3 regions of the Anoxynatronum sibiricum genome follow, and region 1 is predicted to be linked to each of the others. Evidence: predicted binding sites of a transcription regulator. Region 1 holds the regulator's gene; each other region holds the start of a gene.
The links. Region 1 encodes NrdR, which represses ribonucleotide reductase genes. Its sites were predicted from a motif close to CACNANATNTNGTG; they were not measured.

Region 1 (5,602 bases):
AAAAATCTTAAAAATGATCTGGAGCGCTATCAATTGTTAGCGGGATACCTCCCCGGTACTGGTCCGGGTGTTGTCATTAACCTTGAAGATCCACCAAGAGCATTTAACCAATCTGAAAATGAGAGTTTAATTGTGTATAATTATGAAATTTTGCTGGAACTTATCAATACTTTGAATGCGGCAGGAGCAGAAGCAATTTCCATTAATGAACAGCGCTATGTCGCAACGACAGAAATTCACTTTTCATCAAACACACTTCACATCAATGACACGCCGGTATCACCCCCTTTTGAGATTAAGGCTGTTGGAAATCCAGAAACATTGGAAGCAGCACTGAATATGCGGTATGGTATTATCTGGCAGATGCGTCAGTATTATAATCTTCAGGTAACTGTTCGAAAAGAAAACGAATTGCAGGTTCCCCGGTATCAGCGGGTGTTTCAGTTTGAATATGCTGCACCGATGGAACCAGTCCAACAATGAGGCGATAAATGTGAAAAAAAATGCCCAAAAGTGGTTTCTGATTGCAGCTTTTATGCTGGTTGGTTTTTTAATCACACTTCAGTTTAAGAGTGTTGGGTCGGATTACAGCTTTATTACCATTAAAACCATGAGTGATTTGCAAAATGCCGTTAAACGTGAGCAGGATGAGATAAATCAAATTATTTCGCTCATTGAAGCTCAGGAGGAGAAGCTGCGAAATTATGAAGCGGCTATTGCATCAGATGGAAGTATTCAGGAAATATTGGTTCAAGACATAGAAAACATGAAAATACACAGTGGATTTTATGATTTGGAAGGACCCGGCGTTATGGTGCTTTTGAGTGACAGTGACCGAGACCTTTACGAAGGTGAGGATCCTAACAATGTCATCGTACATGATGCTGATGTGCTGAGAATCATCAACGATCTAAAAATTGCAGGGGCAGAAGCACTGTCTATCAATGGACAACGGGTGTTAAGCACATCAGAAATTCAATGTGCCGGAGCGACAATTACCATCAATCAGTTCACGTATGCACAGCCTTTTGTCATTAAAGCCATTGGAAATTACGATTTGCTCAATGCAGCGATTAAAGCACCCAACACATATGCCTGGGAGCTGAAAGAGGTTTTTGGTTTGAGAGTTGAATCTCATGTCAGTGAACGAGTACGTATTCCACGGTATCATGGCCAGCGTCAGCTACAATACGTTTCAGTTAAGGAAGGTGAATGATTTAAATGATTTATGCCTTTGTTGGACTACTTTTGGGAATACTGCTTGGCGTTATCTTACCAGTAACTTATCCTGCTGCATTTACTCTCTATATATCTGTGGCAATTTTAGCCTCCCTCGACTCGGTTTTCGGGGGCTTGAGAGCGAGCCTGGAAAATAAATTCAATACTGAAATTTTTGTGACCGGATTTTTTAGCAACGCAATTCTGGCTGCATTTTTGGCGTATATCGGTGATCGATTGGGAGTTCCCCTCTACTATGCTGCCATTTTTGCCTTTGGGAGCCGCTTGTTCCAAAACTTTGCAATTATCAGGCGTCACCTTATCAATCGGTTACATACCCATTAGTGATTATGATGCTGGTGCTCTCTGAAAAATGGAATGGTTGATGTGTTATCCATAATAAAAAGACAAAGGAATCAGAAGATTTATGTGGAATAAATAACCATGTAAACATGAGATAAACAGGTTTTGTTCAAGATAAATTCGAAGATCGAGGAGGGGACTTCGTGTTAGAATTTGACATGGATATGGAGAATGTAGCACAGATTAAAGTAATTGGTGTTGGTGGCGGAGGTAACAATGCAGTCAACCGAATGATTGAAACCGGTATGAAAGGTGTCGAGTTTATTGCTGTCAACACTGATAAGCAAGCTCTCATGAACTCCCGCGCAGAACAGAAATTGCAGATAGGTGAAAAGTTAACAAAAGGCTTAGGTGCAGGAGCTAACCCTGAAATAGGCAAAAAGGCAGCCGAGGAAAGCAGGGATGACCTGTGCAAGCTGCTTCAGGGTGCTGATATGGTGTTTGTGACTTCTGGCATGGGAGGGGGTACGGGTACCGGAGCAGCGCCTGTTGTTGCCGAAATTGCAAGGGAAATGGGCATTCTCACCGTTGGTGTCGTGACAAAACCCTTCTCTTTTGAAGGAAAAAGAAGATGGCGTCATGCAGACCAGGGAATTAATCAGTTGAGGGATTGTGTTGATACGCTGGTTACTATTCCCAATGACCGTCTTTTGGAAGTTGTTGAGAAAAAAACATCGATAATTGAAGCATTTCGACTGGCCGATGATATACTGCGTCAGGGGGTTCAGGGTATCTCTGATCTGATCGATGATGCCGGTCTTGTAAACTGTGATTTTGCGGATGTAAAAACAATCATGTTTGATCAAGGGTTGGCACATATGGGCATCGGACGGTCAGCAGGAGAGCATCGGGCACAGGAGGCAGCTAAACAAGCCATCAACAGTCCATTACTGGAAACTTCCATTAATGGTGCACGGGGCGTGTTGATTAATATTACCGGCAGTTCAAATCTGAGCCTCTTCGAGGTGCATGAGGCAGCCCAGATGATTCAGGAAGAAGCAGATGAAGATGCCAATATTATTTTTGGAGCGGTGATCAACGAAGAGCTGAAAGACGAGATTCAGATTACGGTAATTGCAACCGGTTTTGATGGTCAACCTCAACGTGTTTCTCAAAAGAAACAAAATGAGACAAAAGCAGCCAAAGTCTCAGAAGAAAAACAGAAGGATCTCCTGGATGAATTAACTGAAGAGCCCGCAAAATCTGATGAGTTGGATATTCCAGTTTTTCTTAGACGTAAAAAATAGTGACGCATTTAACGAAAGAAAAGACGTGAGAGCAGGGGGCAGGTCTTTTCTTTTTGATTCATAGGAGATTAATGAAAGAAAGCGGGTGAAATGGATGAATTGCCCATTTTGTGGCCAGTTTGACTCAAAAGTGATTGATTCCCGTCCAACGGATGAAGGGCAAGCCATTCGAAGAAGAAGAGAATGTAATGCCTGCCAAAAAAGATTCACCACATATGAAAAAGTGGAAGAAATTCCATTGATTGTCATTAAAAAATCAGGCAACCGTGAACCCTTCAATAGAAATAAAATTTTAAATGGTATGATTCGAGCCTGTGAAAAAAGACCTGTTCCATTAAAGGAAATAGAGACACTGGTCAATCAAATTGAAAAGTATTTGCAGAATGAAATGGAAAAAGAAGTGGCGACAGATCAGATTGGCGAGATGGTTATGGATGCCCTTAAAAAGCTGGATGAAGTGGCTTATGTCCGATTTGCATCTGTTTATAGGGAGTTTAAAGATCTGAACACATTCATGGATGAACTGACAAAAATACTGCACGAAAAAAAAAGACCTGCCAATCGATGATTTTTTGAGGCGTTATGGAGTGTGTAAAATTGGAAGATATGCGAACAGTTAATATCATCTCCCGGGTGGTGCCAGGGAGTATTGCTTCTGAGTTGGGCGTACAGGCTGGCGACTGTTTGATAGCCATTAATGGATGCCTGGTGGAAGATGTGATAGATTATCGATTCTTGACAGCAGATGAAAATATTGAACTGACACTGCAAAGAGCGGATGGCGGTGAATGGGTACTTGAAATTGTCAAAGACTATGATGATGAACTGGGAATTGAGTTTGAAAATCCTGTGATGGCTGAAACCCGCCAATGCCGTAATAAGTGTCTTTTTTGCTTTATTGATCAGATGCCTCCAGGGATGCGCTCAGCACTATATGTGAAAGATGATGATTCCAGACTTTCTTTTCTGCAAGGTAACTACATTACTCTTACAAATATGAAACCAGATGAAATCGACAAAATGATACGTTATAGGATCAGTCCGCTAAATATATCTGTTCATACATCAAACCCAGAGCTAAGGGTTCAAATGCTCAACAATCGATTTGCCGGCAATCTGATGACAACTCTCAAGCGGTTTCATGAACATCACATACGCATGAATCTTCAAATCGTCTTATGTCCCGGATTTAATGACGGTTCTGAGTTGGATCGAACCTTAACAGATATGGAACCACTTGCAGAAAGTATCATTAGCATTGCAGTGGTTCCGGTAGGTATTACCAAATATCAGAAAAATGCAGCGCTGCAGTCTGTTACAGGTTCAAAAGCGAGGCAGGTGCTGAAGCAAATACATGAATGGCAGAATCGTTGGGAGAACAAGTTGGGCAGAAAGCTGGTATATCCTGCGGATGAATTTTATCTTAAAGCAGAAGAACCATGGCCGGATGCCTCAGCATATGAGGCTTTTTATCAGCTTGAAAATGGTGTCGGAATGCTGGCTTCTTTTGAGTTGGATGCAATAGCTTTTTTGCAGAAAATGCCATTAATTCGCAAAAGACACTCTTTTCATATGACCATTGCTACTGGAGAAGCTGCAGCACCTTTTATGATGTTGCTGGCTGAAAGGCTGATGCTAAAGGTTGAAGGTCTTATAGTAAAAGTGATACCTGTAGCGAATACATTTTTCGGTCCGTCAATCACCGTTAGTGGATTGGTGACAGGACAAGACTTGGTTACACGCCTAAAAGGTGAGTTTTTGGGCGATTTCGTGATGATTCCAGAAAATATGCTAAAACATGGAGAAATGGTTTTTTTAGATGATCTGACTGTTTCTGATGTTTCTCAACAGCTTGGCATCAAAGTGATTCCATGCCAGGTGGATGGAAGTCAGTGGATAAAAACAATGTTGCGACATTCGGCAAGGAATACAAAGAGCAGGAGTGAATAATAAGATGTCAAAATCAATTGTGGCCGTCATTGGAAGGCCAAATGTAGGGAAATCAACTTTTTTTAACCGGTTGGCAGGACGCCGCATTTCCATTGTTGAAGACACTCCAGGAGTAACCCGTGACAGGATATATGCTGAGGTGGAATGGTTGAACCATACGTTTTCATTGATTGATACAGGTGGCCTTGAACCTTCTTCAAGTGAGATCATTCCTTCACAAATGCGAAAACAGGCACAATTGGCCATGGAAATGGCCCATGTCATACTTTTTATGGTGGATGGTAGAGCAGGTATTACTGCTCAGGACCAGGAAATTGCTGATTTGTTACGCAAAAACAATCGCCCTGTGATTTTAGTTGTTAATAAAGTGGATTCACACCAGCATTCTGAGTATTATTATGATTTTTATGAACTGGGTCTGGGGGATCCTATTGAAATCTCGGCTGAAATGGCTTACGGTTTAGGGGACCTGCTGGATTTGGTAATTAGTCATTTTCCTGAATCAACGCACAGCCATGAAGATCAAGATCAAATTAAAGTATCTGTGATTGGAAAGCCAAATGTAGGCAAATCTTCCCTTATTAATAAATTTCTTGGTGAAGAACGCGTTATTGTCAGTGATATCGCAGGGACGACCCGAGATGCCATTGACACACCATTTTCCATGGATGGGCAGGAATATCTGCTGATAGATACAGCGGGCCTGCGTAAGAAAAGCCGCATTAATGATGATGTTGAACATTACAGTGTCCTTCGAGCGATTGCTGCTATTGAACGCTCTGACGTATGTGTGTTGATGATTGATGGCCGTGAAGGCGTGACGG
Region 2 (5,602 bases), on a different contig from region 1:
TTACACCAAGTGACCCATCACTACGGCATTAAACTGCTGCTGAAAGACGTTACCTTTCATGTTACCGATGATACCCGCCTGGGGCTCATCGGCATAAATGGTACCGGAAAAACCACACTGTTGCGTATTTTGGCAGGTGCGCTGACCCCTGAATCGGGAGAGGTTGCCTTTCACCCCGACACTCAATGCCAAATGGTGGATCAAGACCCGCAGCTTTCTCCGGAACTCACCGTGTTGGAGGCCGCCTTTCAGGGTGGTGACCAACAGTGCCGCCTGGTGCTGGCGTACCAGCAAACACTGAACCGCCTTCAGGAAAAACCGGATGAACCCCAATTGCAACAGCGCTTGCTGGAACTGCAGCAGCAAATGGATAGTCAGAATGCGTGGGATATGGAAACCCAGGCCCGGGTGATTTTGACTCGTTTGGGGCTCCCGAATGTACATGCCCGGGTGGAGACCCTTTCCGGCGGCCAGCGGCGGCGCATTGCCCTGGCAGGAGCACTCATTCGACCTGCCAGCCTGCTGATTTTGGATGAACCCACCAACCATCTCGACCTGGAAATGATCGAATGGCTGGAAACCTACCTTCAGCAACGCAAAGGCGCACTGGTGATGGTCACTCATGACCGCTATTTCCTTGACCGGGTGGTGAATCAGATTGGAGAACTGGAAGACGGCACACTGACCCTTTACAGTGGAAGCTACAGTGAATACCTGACACAGAAAGAAGAACGCATGGCCAAAGAGGCGGCCACCCAGCGAAGGTTGCAAACCCTTTTCAAACAGGAGCTGGCGTGGATTCGCCGGGGAGCCAGAGCCCGTACCACCAAGCAAAAAGCCCGCATTCAGCGCTTTGATCATTTGGAAGAATCACTGGTAAAAAATCAGGAAACCAACCTGGACTTGCCAGTGTTAACTCATCGGCTGGGCAAAAAAGTCATGGAACTGAAACAGGTGAGCGTTGCCTACGAAGGACAATCGCCGGTGATCCAGAACTTTAACCTGTTGCTGAAGCCCGGAGAAATTGTGGGGCTGGCAGGCCCCAACGGCAGTGGCAAAAGCACCCTGATGAAACTGATGGCAGGAGAGCTGGAGCCTGTAAAAGGAACTGTGGAACGGGGAGAAACTGTGCGTCTGGCCTTTTTTCGTCAGGAAAATCAGGAGCTGAATGCCCAGCAAAGAGTATTGGAGTACATGCGGGAAGGTCGGGAAGTGATTACCCTCAGCCAAAACCAGCGAATCACAGCTTCTCAAATGCTGGAACGATTCCTGTTTTCCCCTGAAAAACAGTGGACCACAGTGGGTTCCCTTTCCGGCGGCGAAAAACGTCGCCTGTTGTTGTTAAGGCGCCTTATGGAAGAACCTAACCTCCTGCTGTTGGATGAACCCACCAACGACCTGGATGTGGTCACGCTGGCTGTGCTGGAAGACTATATTGACCAGTTTCCCGGAACGGTGGTCATTGCCTCTCATGACCGATATTTGATGGACCGTCTGGCAGATCGGCTTATTGTATTTGGATCCGATGGCAGCGTGACAGAAACAGGCCTTTCATGTAGCGAATGGCTGAAAGAACAACGTTCCAGAGAAAAGGAACTGGGTGATGCAGCAAAAGCAGCAGAAGCTGAAAGAACCGAAAAAAGAGCTGGTACACCAAATCAACCACTGAAAAGAAGCCAAGCAGAACGTCCCCTTAAATTCACCTATAAAGAACAACAGGAATATGACACCATCGAAGAACGCATTGTAACCCTTGAAAAATCCATCAGTTCACTTGAAGAAGCCATGCTGGAAAAAGCCGCCGATTTTCAGTTTCTCGAAACTGCCACCGCAGAAAAACTGGCACTGTTACAGCAAATGGACGCACTGTTGGAACGGTGGACATATCTGTCAGAAAAAGCGGAAACCATTGCTGAACAATAAACAAGGGCCACCCTTCAGCTGAATGTGAAATAGGTCTTTAGACATAACTCCTGTCAAAGACCTTTTGAATTGCCTGCAATCAGCGGGCTTCTTTTGTGGAAAAACTGTTTTTATCCAATGTCAAGGAAAAATATCGTGGGATCAGCTGAAAAAAAGCCGATGATTCGTGAGAAGGAGAAAGAAGAAGCTATTAGACAGAAAAACAGTAAAATCAAGGATTTTGGCATTTTGAAATCATTTCAAAATAGGCTAAAATATACCATATGTTGTGCATTCATTTTTAGCATGCTACTAAATAAAGGAGGTTACGGATCGTGGCCATTACCAAGATTCAAAAAAGAAACGGGGAAATTGCTGATTTCCAGTTGACAAAAATTAAAGATGCCATCTTCGCCGCGGTGAAGTCCGTGGGGGGAAGTGATGAAATAAGAGCCGGCAGCCTGGCAAAAAAAGCAGAGGACATCCTCAACGAAACCTTTCGGGCCAGCATACCGTCTGTTGAAGACATTCAGGACATTGTGGAAAAAGTGCTCATTGAAGAAGGCCATGCCAAAACGGCCAAGGCATACATACTTTACCGCAAGCGGCGGGAAGAGATTCGGGAAGTTAAAAACCTGTTCATGGATGCAGAAGAAATGGTGGAAGAATACGTGAGCCTGGCCGACTGGCGGGTGAATGAAAACGCCAATATGGGTTTCTCTCTCCAGGGACTGAACAACCACATTGTGGAATCCATCAGCTCCAAATACTGGCTGAACAAAATCTACCGAAAAGAACTGCGGGACGCCCACGTACGTGGCGACCTGCACATTCATGACTTGGGGTTGCTGGCACCCTACTGCTGTGGCTGGGATATGGAAGATTTTCTCCGCAGAGGCTTTAAGGGAGCCAAGGGAAAAGTGGAGTCTAAGCCGCCCAAACACCTAGAAACCGCATTGGGACAACTGGTAAATCTGCTGTACACCCTTCAGGGGGAGTCAGCCGGTGCCCAGGCGGTTTCCAGCATTGATACTTATTTGGCGCCTTTCATCTACTACGATGAGCTGGACTATGCCCAGGTAAAAAAAGCCCTGCAGCGATTTGTGTTTAACCTGAATATTCCCACCCGGGTGGGCTTTCAGACCCCCTTTACCAACATCACTCTGGATATCGCCCCCCACCCCATGCTGAAAAATCAGCCGGTTACCATTGGCGGTGTTTCCATGGATAAGACCTACGGAGAGTTTCAAAAAGAAATGGACCTGTTCAACATGGCTTTCTGTGAAGTGATGATGGAAGGTGACGGGGCCCAGCGGGCTTTCAGCTTCCCCATCCCCACTATCAACATCACCCCCGACTTCCCCTGGGAGTCTGAGGTGGCCGATGCCATCATGGAAATGACCCGTAAATTCGGCACCCCCTATTTCGCCAACTTCCTCAACTCCGATATGTCACCGGAGGATATACGCAGCATGTGCTGTCGCCTGCGGCTGGATAACCGGGAACTGCGCAAGCGGGGCGGTGGTCTCTTTGGCGCCAATCCCATGACAGGCTCCATTAACGTGGTGACGCTGAACATGGCCCGCATTGGTTACCTGACCAACAATCCGGAAGAGTTCAAACGAAGGGTGCGGGAACTAATGGAGCTGGCCCGGGAAATCTGTGATGAAAAACGACTGGTGCTGGAAAACTACATGGAATCAGGCCTTTATCCTTATTCAAGGTACTATCTTCAAAGCGTCAAAGACTCCACGGGAGAATACTTTAAGAATCATTTCTCCACCATTGGCCTCAACGGCATGAATGAAGCCTGCCTAAACCTGCTGGGAGTCGACATCACCAGTGAAGAAGGTCAGGAGTTTGCCATTGACATCATGGAGTTTATGAACCGGGTGATTTCCATCTTCCAGGAAGAAACAGGAAGCCTGTGGAATCTGGAAGCCTCTCCGGCAGAGGGAACCTCCTACCGGTTCGCCCGCATCGACAAAGCCATGTACCCCCGCATCATCAGCCAGGGAGAGAATGAGCCCTATTACACCAACTCTACCCAGCTGCCTGTGGGACACACCAAAGATATTTTTGAAGCCATTGAAGCCCAAGAGCCCCTTCAGACAAAATACACCGGCGGCACCGTGTTCCATGGGTTCATCGGTGAAGAAATCGAGAACGTTGAAACCGCCAAGCTGCTGATTAAGCGAAGCTTTCAGCATTCCCACATGCCCTACATGACCCTGACACCCACCTACAGCATCTGTTCTGAACACGGCTATTTAAAGGGCGAGCAGTTCACCTGCCCCCACTGCGGCAGCGAGGCAGAGGTTTGGACCCGGGTGGTGGGCTTCCATCGACCGGTACAGTCCTGGAACAAAGGAAAAAAAGAAGAGTTTAAAGATCGGTTGGAGTTCGATACCCAAGTAAGCCTGGAAGGTGCAACCGCCAGTGCTCAGGCAGTACAGGAAAAAAACGCTGTGAAAGCTGGGTAAGGCGCTGCGTGCCAGCCCGATGACAGACCATTAAGAGTAGGGGGAGTTCCATTGAGGGGGACTCCCCTTCTAATGCCATGACGTTTTTTCTTGCCATGTCACCCATTTTGCTTTAGGATGAAAAGAGGAAAACGATTTACCCAATCCAACAAACCGAGGTGAAGCGTGTGCGCATTGGCGGCATTCAGAAAACATCGCTGATTGATTATCCCAACGGGCTATCCACAGTGCTATTTTCAAAGGGGTGCAATTTCCGCTGCCCTTACTGTCATAATGCTGAATTGCTGGAAGGGGAAGGAGAAGATCTTGACCAGAAACAACTATTGGAAGAATTGGCAAGACGCGCCCATCTCATCGATGCAGTGGTCTTTTCAGGGGGGGAGTGTACCCTCACCGACGACCTGTATGACCTGGTGGTGGAAGTTCGAAAACTGGGCTACCTGATTAAAATTGACACCAACGGCACCAACCCTGAGTTGTTGGAGCGCTTGCTGAAAGAAGGTCTGGTGGATTATGTGGCCATGGATATCAAGGCACCTCCAGAGCGTTATGAAGCAGTTGCCGGCGTACCGATGGATGAAGCCGTTATTAACCGCAGTATTGAACTCATCAGAACCCACCTGAAGCAATATGAATTCCGCACCACTGTCTGTCAGGAGCTGCTTTCCCGGGAAGATTTGCTGGCTATCGCCTATTGGCTGAAAGGCAGCAAACGTTATGTGCTCCAAAATTTCCGGGACAGCAAAAATGTGCTGGCCGGCAAAGGCTGCTTTCATCCCTATAAAGAAAGCTTTTTAAAAAGCGTTCGAGATGAAATGAAGCAATGGTTTGAAGAAGTGATCATACGGCTGTAGTGATGAAAGGCGCTTTGAAAGGACTCCCGGACAGCTTTTTCGGGTGTCTTTTTGTTTTGCAGTCAATAACCTGACCCATACTGGGTAAATATGTGACGTAACCTGTGATCATGACACAATGAGTGAAAGAAACGGAGTGGAGCCCATGCGAAAATTAGTTGTCTATGCCCCCAAATACCTGAAGGTTGACCGGGAAGCATTTGAAAAACTGCTGCCAGCAGACGAGTGGCAGTTGGAGACCGTGATCCGGCCGGAGGAACTGGCTGAAATCATTGAAGATGCCGAAGTACTGGTGGCATTTCCCTGCGAGATGGATATTCTTCGAAAAGGCCGTCGGCTCAAATGGGTACAGGCCCTCAGCGT
Region 3 (5,602 bases), on a different contig from region 1:
GAAAGGCGCCACCTTTTTCCCGAAGCGTTCCCGTAAATCCGCAATAATCTGATCATAGTCAACGTTTTCCCGATCCATTTTATTAATGGCAATAAACGTGGGAATCTTTTTATCCGTTGCAATTTTCCAGGCTTTTTCAGTTCCGACTTCAATGCCGCCGGTGGCATCGATGAAAATCACCATACCGCCTGCCGCCTTGATGGACGCCTGCACCTCACCTACAAAGTCAAAATATCCGGGAGTGTCAATCAGGTTTACTTTAAATCCGTTCCATTCAACAGGTATCACAGTGGTATTAATGGATGTCTTACGGCTGATTTCCTCTTTATCAAAATCGGAAAAAGTGTTTCCGTCTTCCACTTTTCCCATCCGGTTGGAAACGCCTGCAGCATACAGCGCTGCCTCACAGAAGGTTGTCTTACCGCTGCCACCATGACCCAGCAGCGCTATGTTTCTGATTTTTTCGGCTTCGTACACTTTCATCCTTGTTCCTCCCTGTTTAGTTGCTGAATTTTAATCATATGGAAGTATTCGCGATGAATTGCCAAAATCCTTCTTTTGTTGACAGGAAATTTTAATTTATTTTGATATTTCTTTTTAAACCACTATTCTGCCTTATTCGCTGGTGTGCACGTTTGGTTTCTTCGACTGTTGGCGGTAAATCGTCTTGCTTTTAAGCGGCTTCAGGCCAAAAAACGTCAAGCAGGCGCTCCATGCCGATCACGTCGGCAATACACCTGCTCAAACGGTTAATCATTGTCTATCGGATGGGACACACGCCATTTTCGCAGCTGCTGTCTGTGGGATCAAAACGGAAGTTTGGGTTTTCATATCGGTTGATCAGGGAAGCAATAAACGGCTTCATGGCATCCCTGCGTTTCAGGTACTCTTCTTCGGTGATACTTTCGTAGGGCATCAGCTGGTAAAAGCTTTCACCGAAGGACAGGAAACTCACCGCTACAACACTGTCCCAATGTTTCCACATCCATTCTTCAACGGCTTCCCACTCATCGTCCCGCACATGCACCGTGATGGAGGCGTTGTGATCCACATAGTGATCCATGAACATGCGGTAGTTTTCCAGCTGTTCAATGGCACTGACATCGGATTTGGTTTTACCTGCCGGAGCCTTCACCGGGAACTCCACCACTTTGGTGGTGCAATTTTCCGGGTCCTGCCCCACTTCCGGATAGACGGGATACTCAAGATCTTCGCACACCTTCACCAGCGGGTCCTGAGCACTGACGCGAATCCGCCTGACATAGTAAGGGGAGTGGGAGTAGTGCACACCTGAGGATACTGTCGGCAACTGGGAGAGTGTTCCCTCAGGCTTAACAGTGGTCACCAGCAGTGGCCGGTTTTCTCCGATTTCATCGGCATAATGGTCTGCTGATTCCCGAGCGGCTTGGCGCAATGATTGCAACAGTTCCACTTGCTGTTCCATTGTCAGTTTCAGGGCGTTCACCAGATCCTGCCAGCCCGTCAGACTGCAACCCACCAGCTTATCACGGCGCTGCACTGCATCCCAACCGGGAAGTTCCAGCTCAACGCAAGTCATTCGATAAGCCGCCCGTGCTGAGAGGCGCTGGGCTTCCATCAACCCTTCATGATCAAGAGATCCATCTTCCCTGACAAAGGCGAATACATTGATAGTGGTCAGGTTGCAGACGCCTCGTGTGTCCAGCAGAATTTCTCCGCAGGGGTTCACCCCATTCATGTTGGGCCGGCGTTTTTGTGCAGCTTCCGCATTCACAAATCCCGGCTCTCCTGAATAGCGCATCTGTTCCAAAAGCCAGTGAAGTGTTTCGCGATCCGGTTTGGCATCATAGTAAATCGAGTTATTGCTCATTTGCCGGTGAATCAGATCCTGATCCACAATCCACTGACCATCAATCTTTTTGTACAACTCGGATTTTGCCCGGATGCTGTCGGCGTCTTCAGGGTCAATGAGCACCATTTCTGCAGTGCGTCGCACGCCGCCCACCACCACATTTTCACCAATGATATTGATGATGTCCAGCATATCCACCGGTTGCATTTTTACCCTCTTTTTTCCTTCCATCCAGCCCCGTTTTCGAATCACCACATCAATCTTGGCAAACATGTTTTTCAGACTTGTATGACCGCTGGCGGTTCCACCAAAGTTTTTCAGTTTTTCACCTTTGGGGCGCACATGATCATAGTCAACAATCACTGTTTTGATTTTTTTGTATTCACTGTTGGTTAATAGTTGAAAAAAATGGTCCAGCGCCTGAGTCCAGCCTTCTTTGCTGTCTCCCACAGTTATTTTCACCGTATTGTTGTGCATGAACTGCATGCTGGTGTTGTCCTCCCGAAGTGAGGGCGGCACCGGGTTATAGTCCTTATGAATCAGCTCGTAATCGGTGCGCATGTGAGGCAGTTGTTCCACATCAGACCGCAGAATGCGCGCGCCCACACCACTGCCCAGCATCAGGAGGTAAAACAGTTCTTTTAATGTTCCAATGGCATCCACAATAATAAAGGCGCAATTATAGTTCGCCATGGGGTAATGCTCGGCCACCGGGGTGTATCCTACCCAGAAGGTACGGCCTGAAAGAAACTGCTTCAGATGAAAGATATTGTCATACAGCTTCTCAGCTTCTTCCCGGGTGGTTTGCACCAGGCTGCAGTTGTATTCCACTGCCCGCCGAACGGTTTCCCACCAGTATTCTCGCCGGTTTTCCTCCGGCAGCCACCGTGAATAAGTGCGGTAATAGACAAAGCTGCCCAGCTGTGCCATGGGATTGGGCAAATGCTTGTACTTGCTGACAAATCCGTCTCCGATGACACGATAGTCTGATTCCTGGCGCATCGCCCGGCTTTTATTACGTTCATTCCGGTAGATGATGTAGTTTTTGGCAACATCTTTTCGCTCACTGTCCATTAAATACAGTTCCACCAAGTCCTGTATATTTTCCACATGAACCGGCTGCTGCTGGCCTTTCACTGCTTCTTCCACCTGGCGTGCGATGGTGTGACTGAGATGTTGATCAACGCCACCTTTCGTTTCTGTCATGGCTTTTTCAATGGCATTGCTGATTTTTCCCATATCAAATGCCATCAATCGCCCATCACGCTTTCGAATATTCATTTTGCGCCTCCTCTTGTGATTTAGAGCTGAAAAGAGTGGGTGATCAGGATGCCCGTCTTTTCCTTTTTTTGCCGAAGCAATAACTATATGTTGTGTTTTAACTTTGTGCTGCAGGTTAGATTATACCATATATTGTTCGGTTTAAACAGATTCTGCCAATCATTTTACCATTCACCAAATATCGGGGAATTTGTCCCTGTCATGATTCCGATTTCTTCCTGGCAAGCGCAGAATGACTCTCCGTTTTCAAACACACTTTTAGCACTAAAAAAAGCACTGGTATCTTTCAGTACCAGCGCTTTTCTTCTATGGAGTATTCCGCGGAACGTCTTCTCGCAGTGCTTCCCAGGTGTAGTTATTGCCTGCATTCCAGAGGAGCCATTCATTGACGCCACTGTCATAGGTGCCTTTGATCTGTTCACGAACCTGATCAACACCATACCGCTGGTAATAGCCTCTCCCCAAATAGCTGGCGGTGAAATCCTGAAGCCATGGGCGCAACACTGCCTTGGGCTCGTCTGTTTCCATCGCTTCAATCCGTTCAACAGCTCGCTTCATGGTTTCATATAGAATGGGATAAGGCTCAAGATCAGGAACAGCCACACCGAAAGTACCCAATGCGTAATGGGAAGGATACGCCATGGGACAGAGAATATCAGTGGCAACAGTCAATGTTTCCAAATGCTGTCCCAGTCGCATATCGTCGGTGACCGCCGGCACCAGACCAAAAATATCTGCCGACACATACACCCCATAGGGTTTCAGCTCTTCCCGGGCATAAGACAGAAAAGCGGCAATGGCTTCTGCCATGGTTTCCTGTTCACCGGCTTCACCATAGTCAATTTGCTCCCGGGGACCATCAGTGGGAAACCGCACATAATCAAATTGAACCTCGTAAAATCCCCGCGTAGCCGCTTCCTTGGCAATATCCACCAGATAGTCCCATGCTTCCCGATTGTATGGATTCAGCCATGCATCCTGCTTACGGTCCCGCCACACCTGTCCTTCATGGGTCTGAATGGCCCAGTGGGGGTTTCCCGCAGCAGCAATGACGTCTTTGAATGTCACGATGCGAGCGATGGGGTAAATATCATGATAATGCATGATATCCATGGCTTCCTGAAAATCCCTTACCTTCACCCGGGCATCCTGCCCCAAATCATTCACCATGGGGATGTCAGATGCATAGGTCATCGTGCCGTGATCATCCTTCACATCCACCACCCAGGCATTAATCACTGACTGATTGGTTTCATTGAGAAGTTCTTCAAAACGCCATTGAAGCCCAATGGTATTGCCCGTCATATAAATACCCTTGACTTCCCGGTAAATTTTAAAGGGCTCCCAACTGCTGCCAGGTTGCACCATATAGTCGCTGCCCTTCATCGGAATGGCTGCCAGTGCTTCATCATTCCAGGCTTCCATGACCGCTCTTGTTTCATCAACCGGCTGACGAAACGCCATTTGACATCCCGTGATTCCAAGGGTAATGGTGAAACACAACCCCAGAATAAAACGCCGTTTCCATTGATCAAGTTCGCTTACCCGCCTGAATCCCATCACGATTAACAGCCTCCCATGCCTCTGTCATTACATTTATTGTCACGATTCCATTCATGCATTCTTTGTTATTATACCACAGGTATTCATCAAGATGTACCTGCTGATCATTCGGTCTTTGCATCTGCACGGGGTTGCGGTAGTTCATGGGTACAGCGTCGGTTTTCTTTTTTAATGGTCTCGTGCCAGTGCTGCAAATGGCTGTGGTAGTAGTCATGATCTTCCTGGTGGATCTGCTCCAGATACTGATCCCAGTCTCCCTGAAATACCAGCGAATGACCAAACAGAAGTTTTTCTAGTACCAGCCGGGTCTGATTCAGTACGCAGGTCTCATGATGAGGTTGGCAGTGGCGGCAGGTGGTGTACACAACCTTGAGAGTATCGTACAGATGCTGGCGTTTAAATTCCCGAAGCACCTTAATTTTTGGTGACCGCATCTGTTTTAAAATGGCGTTTTCCCGGGAGACAGCTTCTTCAATGAGTGTTTCCAACTCAAATACAGGGCATTCATCTTGACCACAGCTTGCACAGGCAGCTTTATCATTGCATATCCGGTCCACCGAATGCCTTATTTGTTCCAAGTCAAGTTTTAAAATAACTGCCACGTCTTTCAGTGCAGTCTGGTCCAGCCGGTGCACCCGCACAGCACGTCTCATCAGCGGAAGGGCTGTTATCACTATCAATGCCGCGAACACAGCAATACTGTAAGGGTGAATCCATTCCTTCGGCAGGGTGTTGTAGAGGCCAACGACACCAAACACAAAAAACACATTTGCCGCAATCAGCTTCAACGCCACCTCCGGCACACGATCTCCCAGTAATTTCCCTGCCATGATACCCAGTGCACTGACACCCACCATCCCCATGGTTGTCCCTGCCAGCGTTGCCAGCGGCGCACCTGACTGAGTGGCCAGTGCCATGGCTGTAAGT

Region 2: a site for NrdR is predicted at 2,181-2,194, ahead of AAIG11_RS15610 (ribonucleoside triphosphate reductase). Genes of this name have one in related genera too.
Region 3: a site for NrdR is predicted at 3,194-3,207, ahead of nrdJ (ribonucleoside-triphosphate reductase, adenosylcobalamin-dependent). Genes of this name have one in related genera too.

Annotation. Positions count from the first base shown of each region.
Region 1 covers NZ_JBCITM010000002.1:300,382-305,983, reverse strand. The annotation lists gene AAIG11_RS03480 (DUF881 domain-containing protein) at 1-483, shown strand, start outside; gene AAIG11_RS03475 (DUF881 domain-containing protein) at 494-1,216, shown strand; gene AAIG11_RS03470 (small basic family protein) at 1,222-1,563, shown strand; gene ftsZ (cell division protein FtsZ) at 1,725-2,828, shown strand; gene nrdR (transcriptional regulator NrdR) at 2,923-3,396, shown strand; gene AAIG11_RS03455 (DUF512 domain-containing protein) at 3,411-4,778, shown strand; gene der (ribosome biogenesis GTPase Der) at 4,783-5,602, shown strand, end outside.
Region 2 covers NZ_JBCITM010000023.1:3,267-8,868, reverse strand. The annotation lists gene AAIG11_RS15615 (ABC-F family ATP-binding cassette domain-containing protein) at 1-1,923, shown strand, start outside; gene AAIG11_RS15610 (ribonucleoside triphosphate reductase) at 2,238-4,385, shown strand; gene AAIG11_RS15605 (anaerobic ribonucleoside-triphosphate reductase activating protein) at 4,544-5,239, shown strand; gene AAIG11_RS15600 (D-2-hydroxyacid dehydrogenase) at 5,385-5,602, shown strand, end outside.
Region 3 covers NZ_JBCITM010000030.1:19,931-25,532, forward strand. The annotation lists gene fusA (elongation factor G) at 1-483, opposite strand, end outside; gene nrdJ (ribonucleoside-triphosphate reductase, adenosylcobalamin-dependent) at 761-3,112, opposite strand; gene AAIG11_RS17170 (putative glycoside hydrolase) at 3,419-4,672, opposite strand; gene AAIG11_RS17175 (TMEM165/GDT1 family protein) at 4,780-5,602, opposite strand, start outside.